Regions from separate parts of the Deinococcus peraridilitoris DSM 19664 genome, predicted to be linked through region 1. Evidence: riboswitches for the same ligand, from Rfam matches in the RefSeq annotation. Region 1 holds a riboswitch; the other holds the start of a gene.

Region 1 (5,458 bases):
CTGCATCGTGGCCTGGGTGCCGCTCAACGAATCATGGGGGGTGCCTGACCTGCCCACCAACGCCGCCCACCGTGATTACGTGCGCGCGCTTTACCACCTGACCAAGACCCTTGACCCCAGCCGTCCGGTGATCGGAAATGACGGCTGGGAGCATGTGGCGACCGACCTGATCACCGTCCACGACTACACCGACGATCCCGATGTGCTGCGCCTGCGTTACGGCACGCTGGAAAGCACCCGGCGCTCAATCGAGCAGCAGCGTCCCGGTGACCGTGTCATTACCGTGGCCGGCTTTCAGGTGGCCGAGCAGCCGGTGATCCTCTCGGAGTTCGGCGGGATTGCCTTTGTGCCGGGCGGCAATCCCGGCAAGGGTTTCGGGGTGTCCGAGTACGAGGCGGAAAGCGGATGGGGCTACAGCGTCTCGGACGACGAAGCCGACTTTCTGAACGACTACACCGGGCTGCTGGAAGCCACCCATGAATGCTTCGGTTTGTCGGGCTTCTGCTACACGCAGCTCACGGACACCTTTCAGGAGAAAAACGGGCTGCTCTACGAAGACCGCAGCCCCAAAACCGACATGCGCGCGCTGGCGCACGCCACGCAGGGCAGCCGCACGCCACGCGAGATGACGATCGACCCGGCCATGAATCCCTTTGGGTACGGCATGCGCTGGCGCAAACGCCTGACCGCTCCGACAGCCAGCGACGACTGAAGCTGAGGAAAACCCGCTGCACAGGAAGATGCTGTCCTGTGCGGCGGGTTTCTGCGTGCAGCCAGCGGGCCGAAATTCAGTCCGAGGAGACCAGCTCGCTTCTGAGCGCCGCGTCCAGTGCTCGCCGCAAGTCGGCCTGCAAATCCCCGGGGGCTTCAAGGCCCACCGACAGACGGATCAGGTCGGGCGTGACACCGGCCTGAATGCGCGCTGCCTCCCCCAGGCGACCGTGCGTGGTGGTCCACGGATGAATGGCCAGGGTGCGGGTGTCACCCAGGTTGGCTGCACGGCGAATCAGGGTCAGTGCGCTCAGAAAGCGTGAAGCGCCCTCCAGACCGCCCGCGACGTTGAAGGTCAGGACGGCGCCTGGCCCGCTGGGAAGGTAACGGTGCGCCAGCGTGTTCGAGGGGTGACTCTCCAGGCCCGGATACGCGACCTGGGTCACGCCGGGTTGGCTCTGCAGCCAGTGTGCCAGTGCCAGGGTTGTGGCGCACTCACGCTCGACGCGCAACTGCATGGTCTCCAGGCCCTGAAAGATGCTCTTGGCAAGCTGGGGCGACAGGACCATGCCCATTTGCGAAAGGCCCAGCTGCCGTGCCCGCCACAAAAAGGCCAGTTCACCGTGACGCTGCCAGAGCGAGACGCCTTCGCGGTCATGTTCGCTGAACAGCGGGTTTGCCGAACAGTCCAAGCCCGGGCGGCACAGCACCGCGCCTCCCAGCGCGGCACCATGACCTGCCGCCCACTTGGTCAGCGAATGGACGATGATGTCCGCGCCGTGCCGAAAAGGCTGGCACAATGCGCCCACCGCACCCCAGGTGTTGTCGACGATCAATGGAACGCCCGCCGTGCGCGTCACGCCGCTGATGGCCCCAAAGTCAGGAATGTCCAGCGCCGGATTGCCGATGGTCTCGACCAGAACCGCGCGGGTATTGGGCTGCAGGGCCGCCCGGATGGACTCGGCGTCATTGGCGACAAGGCTGGTGGTGATGCCGAAATTCGGCAGGACACTCGTGAGCAGCGCGACCGTACCACCGAACAGGCTGGCGGACGCCACGATGTGGTCACCCGCGCGCGCCAGGGTGATGAGGGAGAGCAGCGTCGCTGCCTGACCCGTTCCCGTCACCACCGCGCCCAGCGCGCCCTCCAGGGCACTGACACGCGCCTCCAGGGCGCTGAGGGTGGGGTTGCCGATGCGGCTGTACGACAGCCCGTCGTTCGTCGCGAAGATGTGCGCGGCGTGCTCCAGATCCTGAAACTCCCAGGCGACCGCGTCGTAGATCGGCAGGCCGACGCCCTCGCCCGGACCACGCTGCAGGCCGACATGCACCGCCTGGGTAGCGCTGTGCGCCTCATCGAGGGAATTTACAAAATTCTTGGATTGTTCTTTTGGGTGCGACACATGGTCCTCCGGGGTGGCCGGCTGCCGGCTGGGCGCCGGTGCGTGGGGCGAGGTAGGCAGGGGACCAAAAAATCCCCTCTCCGGAGAGAAGGGGACAGTATTGCGTGCCAAATTCCCTTCTCTTATCGTTCCCGCTGTTTCGCCATCGTCGGCGGAGAGCAGGCTGGAAAGCACCGTCGCCGTGATGAGGGCGGGTTGCTGCGCGTGTCTTCGGGCCAGTTCCCTCACGCGCTCTGGATAAGAGGGCCCACAGGGGTCAGCCCCAAGGTGGACAAACCAAGTCTAGAGTGCGGACCGTGCAGCGTCAATCAGAGGAGAAGCGCGCGTTCGGACTCACCGCCGGGGCTGCGCCATTTGCGTGAGTCTCTCTTCGCCATCTGCCCATTTCGCTCGCAGCAGCCTGCAGGCATGCTGTGAAGGATCCAGCACTCGGCGGGTTCACGGCGACCCGCCACGAAAGAAGCAGGCGAAGGAAGGTGAGCATGAACGGCAATGACATCACGGCACTCGGATTTACAGGCAAGGCGGTCGGCCTCGCGCTTCAGGCCGCGCGTTCCCGCGCCGGGGCAGGCGTACCTGACCACGACATCACCACCGAACTCGCGCACGTTCAGCACCACCCGGAGACCTTCACGGACGACCCGGACTACGCCGAGCTCGCCCGCGAGCTGCTTGCCCTGCAGGCCCGCGTACCCGATACCTTGCGCGACAAGCCCCTGCCGTACCGCCAGTGGGGCGAGGATCTGATCGAGGAAAGTGCGCGCGCCCAGATGGACACGGCCATGCGCCTGCCCGTCAGCGTGGCAGGGGCCCTCATGCCCGACGCGCACTTCGGCTACGGCTTGCCCATCGGAGGTGTGCTGGCCACCGACAACGCGGTCATTCCGTATGGCGTCGGCGTGGACATCGGCTGCTCCATGCGTCTCAGCGTGCTGCCCATCGAGCACCTGGAGCGCGACGAGGAAATGCGCCTGTTGCGCCGCAACACCCGCTTCGGAGCAGGCGGATCGTGGGAGCGCAAGGTGCGTCCTGACCATGAGGTTCTCGACGAGGACACCTGGAGAGAGTTCCCGCTGCTGCGCCAGTTGCGTGACAAAGCCGCCGAGCAGATCGGGACGAGCGGCTCGGGTAACCATTTCGTCGAGTTCGGCACCCTCAGCATCGAGAAGAGTGACCTCGGCCTGCAGCCCGGTCAGTACCTGGCGCTCCTGTCACACAGCGGCTCGCGCGGTTTTGGGGCGCAGGTGGCCGGGCACTACACCAAAGTTGCCCAGAATCTGCACCCCAAACTCGACCTCGAAGCGCGCAAGCTGGCGTGGCTCGACATGAGCCGCGAGGAAGGACAGGCGTATTGGGCCGCCATGGAGCTCGCCGGACGTTACGCGCTGGCGAACCACGAAGTCATTCACGAACGCGTCGCGCGGGCCCTCAAGGTCACGCCGCTGGTGGCCGTCAGCAACAGCCACAACCTGGCGTGGAGACAGCAGCTTCCCGATGGCCGTGAGGCGATCGTGCACCGCAAGGGGGCCACCCCGGCCGCGCAGGGCCAGTTGGGCATCATTCCCGGCAGCATGGCCGATCCAGGCTTCGTGGTGCGTGGAAAAGGCAATTCGCAGGCACTGGAAAGTGCCTCGCACGGCGCGGGCCGTCAGCTGGGCCGCAAGCAGGCAGAGCGAACGCTCGACCGCAAGGCGGTGGCGCGCCTGCTGGAGGAGCGCGGCGTCACCCTGCTGGGCGGCGGCATCGACGAAGCGCCGCAAGCCTACAAACGCATCGAGGAGGTGCTTGCCCGGCAGGCCGACCTGGTCGATGTGGTGGCAAAATTCACGCCGCGGGTCGTGCGAATGGACAGCGGCAAAGAAGACATTTGAGCTTGAGGCTGTTTCCAGCGCTTCTTGAGACAGGCTTGAAGCATGGCTGGTACGACGTTTGGCTTAATCGCAGTTAGGCGAACGGCAGATGTTCTCATGACACCCGCAAGCCATACTGGGTCCGGCACAGGGAAGACGCGAAGCGAGGACCCCGTGCCGGGTGCGAACGCGCGACCACGACGCGACGCGAGGGAGGCGCCCACCTCAGTTGAAAAACGGGCGCGCGAGCGGGCACGAGCTGAAGTCCGGTGCAACTCCGGGCACCCGCGCAAACAGGGGAGCCGGAACCTCGACGGTGAGGGCGCGGCTCCCCACTCCTGGTTTTATCGGCGGTATGCGCCCGTGTCCGCCGCGTTTTTGGTCAGGGTAGACTTGATCCGTGAAGACCAACGCTGAGCGTGTCCGCGAATTTCACGCTGCGGTGGGTGTACTGCTGCCCACCCGTCCCACCGTACCCGGCAGCGCACAGCTCGAACTGCGGCGCACCTTGCTGTGCGAAGAGTACGGGGAAGTCATGCAGGAGTTCGACCGATTGCAAGCAGCGGCTGCACCTGCCGTGGCTGACCTCGCACCGCTCGCGCAGGAACTGGTGGACCTGCTCTATGTCAGCTACGGTGCGCTGGAAGCGCTGGGCGTGGACGCCGACGCGGTCTTCGCTGAGGTGCACCGTGTCAACATGCACAAGACCACCGGACCCAAACGCGCCGACGGCAAGCAGCTGAAACCGGCAGGCTGGCAGCCCGCCGATGTGCGGGCCGTGATCGAGGCACTGGCAAGCGGTCAGCCTGCTGCCATCGGCCGCCAGCCCTGACGGCGCCCACCCGAAGACGGACAGCCCAAAACACACAAAACCCAAAACACACAAGAGCGGGCGTCGATACGCCCGCTCTTCTGTGAAACCCGCTTTACACGTTGAACAGCACGTTCATGATGTCGCCGTCCTGCATGACGTACTCCTTGCCTTCGGTGCGGACCCAGCCTTTGCTCTTGGCCGCGGCCCAGCTGCCGGCTTCGACCATCTTGTCCCAGGCGATGACCTCCGCGCGAATAAAACCACGCTCGAAGTCACTGTGAATGGTTCCGGCGGCCTGTGGAGCCTTGGTGCCGCGGATGATCGTCCAGGCGCGCACTTCCTTTTCGCCACTGGTGATGAAGGTAATCAGGCCGAGGGTCTTGTAACCCACATGAATCAGCTTGTTGAGCCCTGGCTCGTCAATGCCCAGGTCGGCCAGGAAAGCGGCGGCATCCTCCTGGGGCATCTCAGCAAGCTCCCCTTCGATCTGGGCGCTGATCTTCACGATTTCGGCGCCTTCCTGCGCGGCAAACTCGCGCACCGCGGTGACCAGTTCGTTGTCCTGGGCCAGTTCACTCTCGGCGACGTTGGCGACGTAGATGACCGGTTTGATGGTCAGCAGGCCGAAGTCACGCGGCAGCGGAGATTCGTAGCTTCCCGCCCGTGCCGGCTCGCCGCGC
Region 2 (5,458 bases), on a different replicon from region 1:
CCCAGCAGCACGCCCGCCGCAACGGTTGGCTGACCGGTGAAGGCGAAACGATCAGCCTCACGCCGCGCGGCTCTTCGGTGTCGAGTCAAGGGCATGCCGCAGACTGAAATCACGCCCGCCCGCGGTGACTACCTCAAGCGGTTGCTGCAGCTGCAGGCGGACGGTGGTATGGCGTGTGTCACGACCGGAAGTCTCGCAAATGAGCTGAATGTCCGGGACGCGTCCGTGACCGGGATGCTCGAGCGGCTGGCACAGGCCGGGTGGGTCGAGTATCACCCCTACCGGGGCGCGCGCCTCACCGAGGAAGGCAGGGAGATCGCACGTGAGCTCGTCCGTGCCCACGGCCTGTTGATGGTTTTTCTGCATGACGCGCTCGGTTACACGCCAGAAGCAGCCCGGGCCGAAGCCGAGCATCTGGAGCACCACGTCAGCAGCGTGTTCCTGGAACACCTCGAACGGTGGATGAACAGCAAAAGCGGACAGCACTGACGTGGTTTCGTCGCAGGTTCACCCGGATATCCAGCCCAAACTGAGGGAACGCACACGCGCGAGCGAAGTCCAGGTGCCGGACGATGCCGGTCAGTCGAACTGGATCTTGGCCCGACACCAATCCAGCTCTGCTCGGGCACCCGCTCGCCGGCAGCAGAGGAGCGCAGCATGAAGCAGGAGCGCTCCACGCGAGCAGTGCCTGAAAGGAAAATGTAGTTGAGACCATCCAGTGCCGCGTGAGAAAGGAAGCCCTGCGGCGGACTTGTGACTCATCAGCACATCTGACCCGTACTGGCCGGGAACAAGGGTGAGCCACCTGTCGTGACGCTGGTGTTGTTCACCATCGCACGAGGACGTCTTGAAGTCCGCTCCGTTCGCCCTTCCCGGTTGCACGTCCGGTTTGCCAACACGCCGTAAAGATATTGAGTAACGGTGATCCCTCCTGACCGGTCCGCATGGAATGGTCCAGCCCGTCAGCTTTTACGAAGCTGCCTCCAAACCGAACGCGCCAGAGCGACTCACCCTGCAGGCCTCCGGCAAGGAGCGGAAAATCGCCGATCCATAAATGTGTGACCCACACTTTCGGGCGGTGGGTTGCGCGCTACTTTTTGCCTGTTGCCGCTCGTCAGCGCGCGACACTCTTATCCAGAGCGCGTGAGGGAACTGGCCCGATCAAACGCGCAGCAACCCGCCTTCATTCCGGCGTGGTGCTCACCAGCCCGCTTCACGCCAACGATGGCGCAACGACGGGAATGATAAGAGAAGGGGTGAATGCACTCAACGTTCCTTCTCGATCAGCGGGAAGGGATTTTTTTGTCCTCCTTGCCGTTGCCTTGCGTGAGGAGGATAAACTGCGTGACTCAATTTCGGCATACTGAACACCGGCGTGGTGATTCCCCCGCCCCGAGCAACCTCTATGTGACCGTGCCACCCGGCAGCGTCTTCGGCGCTCGCCGCTGATGGGAGCCTCTTGATTACCGAACGCCAACACCTGCTGGACGCCATCCGCAGTCTGAACGAGCAAGGCCGTCCGGCAGCGCTCACGTTCAACACCCATATCACTGCGCTCGCCATTGCCCGCAGCCTCGGCCGCCAGGGCGTTCCCATCCTGGCCCTGGACCGGGAGGGCGGCGGCCTCGGCCAGCACAGCAAGTACCTCAGCGCCCTGGCCCTTTGCCCTGACGTGGATGACGGTGGAGAAGCCTTCACGGACTTCCTGATGGATATCGGTCCGCACTTCCAGGAGCGCCCAGTCCTGTTTCCCACCAACGACGACTGGGTGTTCGCAGTTGCCCGGCACAAGGGCCAGCTGGAACGTTTCTACCGTGTGCCGTTCAGCGGGCAGGATGTCATCGACACCGCCCTCACCAAGACAGCCCTGTACCGTCAGGCCGAAACCCTCGGCATTCCTATCCCGCAAAGCTGGTACCTCGACCAGGCGTCACTCACGGAACTCGCTGCAGGACAGTCTGATGTCCTGGAACGCACCATCGCACAAGTGCCGTACCCGGTGATCCTGAAACCCGATGAATCACGCGCCTTCTACGAAGCCTTCAAAGCCAAGGTGTTCGTCGTGAATACCCCAGAGGAATTCCGTGCACGCGTCCGTGAAGCCGCCAGCCAGAATCTCCGGTTGGTCGCGCAGCGCATCATCGACACGCCACCCGGCGGGTTTTACAGCGTGTGCAGTTACCTGGACGCGAACAGTGAACCGCGTGGCGTGTTCGTGGGCCGCAAGCTCGAACAGTACCCGCCCACCTTCGGTACGTCCTGCCTGGCCGACTCCCGCTGGGTGCCCGACATCGCGCAGCGCGGCGTGCAGGTCCTGCAGGCGCTCGGCTTTCACGGCATCAGTGAGATCGAGTTTGTGCTGGACCCAAACACGGGCAAGCAGCTGCTCCTGGACGTGAACACCCGCAGCTGGAAGTGGATCGGCCTGCCCATCGCGAGCGGCATCGACCTGCCGCTGCTGGCGTACCAGGACGCGATTGGTGCTCCATTCGACGCGCCTCAGCAGCAGGACGGCATCCGCTGGACCTTCCTGCGCGATTACGTGAAACTCGTGCGTGAACGAAGCGGCGTCATTCCCGAGGAGCACGTGACACGCGAGGAGTGGCTCGACCTCATCAGCGGACAGCGCCCGGCAGGCGGCACGCTGGTGGACGGAATTCTTGATCCCGACGACCCCGCACCGTTCTATGACGTCCTTAAGGGTGAGCTGTTCGGTTTCCTGTACGCCTGCGCCTGCTAGCGCAAAGGAGAAACAAGGTATGAGATTCGGATACTGGATGCCGATTTTCGGCGGTTGGTTACGGAATGTCTCCGACGAAGGCATGAGCATCGACTGGAGTTACCTGAAGGCGCTGGTGCAGGAATCTGAGCGGGTCGGTTTCGACCTGAGCCTGATCGCGGAGCTGAACCTCAACGATATCAAAGGACCCCAGGCACCCAGCCTGGATGCCTGGACCCTGGCGCCTGCGGTGGCCGCCGTAACGGAACGTCTGGAACTGATGCTGGCCGTCCGGCCCAACTACCACGCTCCTGCCTTGACCGCGAAAGCCATTTCGACACTGGAAACCATCGCGCCGGGGCGGGTGAGCCTGAATGTGGTGTCGAGCTGGTGGGCCGAAGAAGCCCGTCAGTACGGTATGCCCTTCGATCAGCATGACGCGCGCTACGCCCGCAGTGAAGAATGGCTGTCCGTGCTGTCACGCTTGCTGACCGAGCCGATGGTGCAGCACGAAGGCGCGCACTACCAGTTACACGGAACCCGGATGGAACCCAAGCCCGCCGCGAAAGTTCCCGTGTACATGGGAGGCGAGTCGCCCCGCGCCAAACAGCTGATCTCGCAGGTAGCCGATGCATATGTCATGCACGGCGACTCGCCGGAAGTCATCGCGGGCAAAATCGCTGATATGCGCGCGAAACGCACCGATGCCGGCGAACCACCGTTGCGGTTCGGAATGGCCGGATACGTGATCTGCCGTGATACACCCGAGGAAGCCCAGGCAGAGCTGACGCGGATCACCAACGTCCACTCCAGCCCCCAGGCTTACGCATCGTACCAGGACTTCGTGCAGGGAAGCCAGCTGGAAAGCCATGTCAGCCTTGAAGAGTACAGCGTATCGAATCGTGGACTGCGCGCTGGCCTCATCGGGACACCCGAGCAGATTGCCGAGCGCGTTCGTGAGTACGAGGCAGTGGGCCTGGACTTGCTGCTTCTTCAGTTCTCTCCACAACTTGAGGAGATGCGGCGCTTCGGCCAGCAGGTCATCCAGCCCTTCTTCCAGGGCGCAGCGAGATCCTCCTGACCTGCGCCTTGCTGCAAGATGTCGAATTTGAATTGGGGAGGGTGGTTTCTTTCAGGCATCGTGGTTTCCACCTTCCTGCCAGGCTGCTTGCTGGCCCTCGGAAACCTCCCTTGCCCCTTGGGCTGAAAACGAGGGTCATAGCCGTATTCCCCCTGACTCTGGCCATCAAGGGAACTGCCGAAGTTGATGTCAACCCGGTCCTGGCTGGGCCGACCACGACACAAGAGGAGGGCTGAGCGAATGAAGGTACTGATCACGGGCGCGGGCGGCAACCTGGGACGCGTGCTCGGCCCAGCATTAAAGGACAGCGGGCATACCCCGATCCTGATGGACTTCCGTCCGATCGACACACCCTATGAATTCATTCAGGGAGACGCGACGCGTCGATCAGACGTCTTTCAGGCGGCTGAAGGGGCAGATGCCATCGTGCATGCCGCCGCCTTTCACGGCATTCACCTGGCCAACCATTCCAGGGATGAATTCTGGAAATTGAATGTGGAAGGCACCTACCACATCTACGAAGCGGCAAGAGAACACGCCATCAAGAAAGTCCTTTTGTGCAGCACCATGGGCGTCTACGGCGAAAGTGTTTCCGTTTCCGAGGATGGTTTCGCGGTGGTCACGGAGGACCTGCCCACGCGGCCAAAAGACTTCTACGGACTGACCAAAGTGCTCTGCGAGGAGAGCGCGAAGTTCTATCACCGCCAGCATGGCATCCAGACGATTTCCTACCGGCTGGGGATGTTCGTACCGGAAGGCTTTTTGCGCTACGGATTCCGGCTGCTGAAGGGTGGGGTGGATGACCGTGATGTCGCCCAGGCGTTCCTGCTCGGGTTGCAGAACGACACGATCGGTTATGAGGCTGTCAACATCATGGCCCAGGTGCCCTTCGACCTGCACGAACTCGCGCGATGGCGTCAGAATCCCCTGGAGTTCATGGAGTCACGCTACCCTGGCATTTCGCAGCTTGTTGAGCAGCGTGGCGACAATATTGACGAACTGCTGAATTTATGGGGTCAGGTGTACTGGTCCGTTGAGAAAGCCAGGCACATCCTCGGTTATCAGCCGCGATACAACTTCCCCGAGTTCTACGCCGCGCTGAAAGCGGGAAATGATGCACATTACCCGTACGCGAACCTGCCCTGGTGGGGCGTGGATCAAGAACACTGAATCAGTGACCAGCACACGCTGGTCACTCGGAACGAAGCGCCGTGTATCCCTATGAACGTTTGGCAGGCAAGCCCTCCTTCCGAAGTCCGCTGACCCATAACGTGCGGCTTTCCTGACCGGGCATCCACATCAACAACACCACCATCACCCCAAAGAACGGCAGGTGATTCACGAGTTCCGTCGAGTCGAACACGGTCAGGGTCAGGTTGAAGAACAGCCAGGCCACCGCACTGATCTCCCGGGTGAAGATATTGAACACCAGAAACAGTCCGATGAGGAGTTCCATCCCACCCGCCCCCGCGAGAAAGACATTGTCCGGCAGCGGGATACCGACCTGCGAAACGAAATTCAGCGGAAACTTCTCGATGAACGCCGTGGCGAGAGGCGCGTTGGCGAGTTTCTCGGTGAAGGCCACGACGATGAGGCTGACCCCTGTACCGATCCGCAGGGCGCTCACTGCCCTGACCATCATGGCGTCGGTCGGAACG

The links. Region 1 has a riboswitch for S-adenosylmethionine ahead of DEIPE_RS04435 (O-acetylhomoserine aminocarboxypropyltransferase/cysteine synthase family protein). Riboswitches for the same ligand answer to the same signal wherever they lie in the genome.
Region 2: another riboswitch for S-adenosylmethionine. It lies ahead of DEIPE_RS21000 (carboxylate--amine ligase); the one in region 1 lies ahead of DEIPE_RS04435 (O-acetylhomoserine aminocarboxypropyltransferase/cysteine synthase family protein).

The regions. Positions count from the first base shown of each region.
Region 1 is NC_019793.1:921,054-926,511, reverse strand. Features, by position in the region: gene DEIPE_RS04440 (glycoside hydrolase family 2 TIM barrel-domain containing protein) at 1-712, shown strand, start outside; gene DEIPE_RS04435 (O-acetylhomoserine aminocarboxypropyltransferase/cysteine synthase family protein) at 789-2,114, opposite strand; SAM riboswitch class I at 2,234-2,358, opposite strand; gene DEIPE_RS04430 (RtcB family protein) at 2,597-3,985, shown strand; gene DEIPE_RS04425 (pyrophosphohydrolase domain-containing protein) at 4,365-4,796, shown strand; gene ychF (redox-regulated ATPase YchF) at 4,891-5,458, opposite strand, start outside.
Region 2 is NC_019789.1:474,859-480,316, reverse strand. Features, by position in the region: gene DEIPE_RS21010 (metal ABC transporter permease) at 1-107, shown strand, start outside; gene DEIPE_RS21005 (metal-dependent transcriptional regulator) at 94-489, shown strand; SAM riboswitch class I at 1,128-1,251, shown strand; gene DEIPE_RS21000 (carboxylate--amine ligase) at 1,460-2,740, shown strand; gene DEIPE_RS20995 (LLM class flavin-dependent oxidoreductase) at 2,760-3,800, shown strand; gene DEIPE_RS20990 (NAD-dependent epimerase/dehydratase family protein) at 4,041-4,970, shown strand; gene DEIPE_RS20985 (hypothetical protein) at 5,020-5,458, opposite strand, start outside.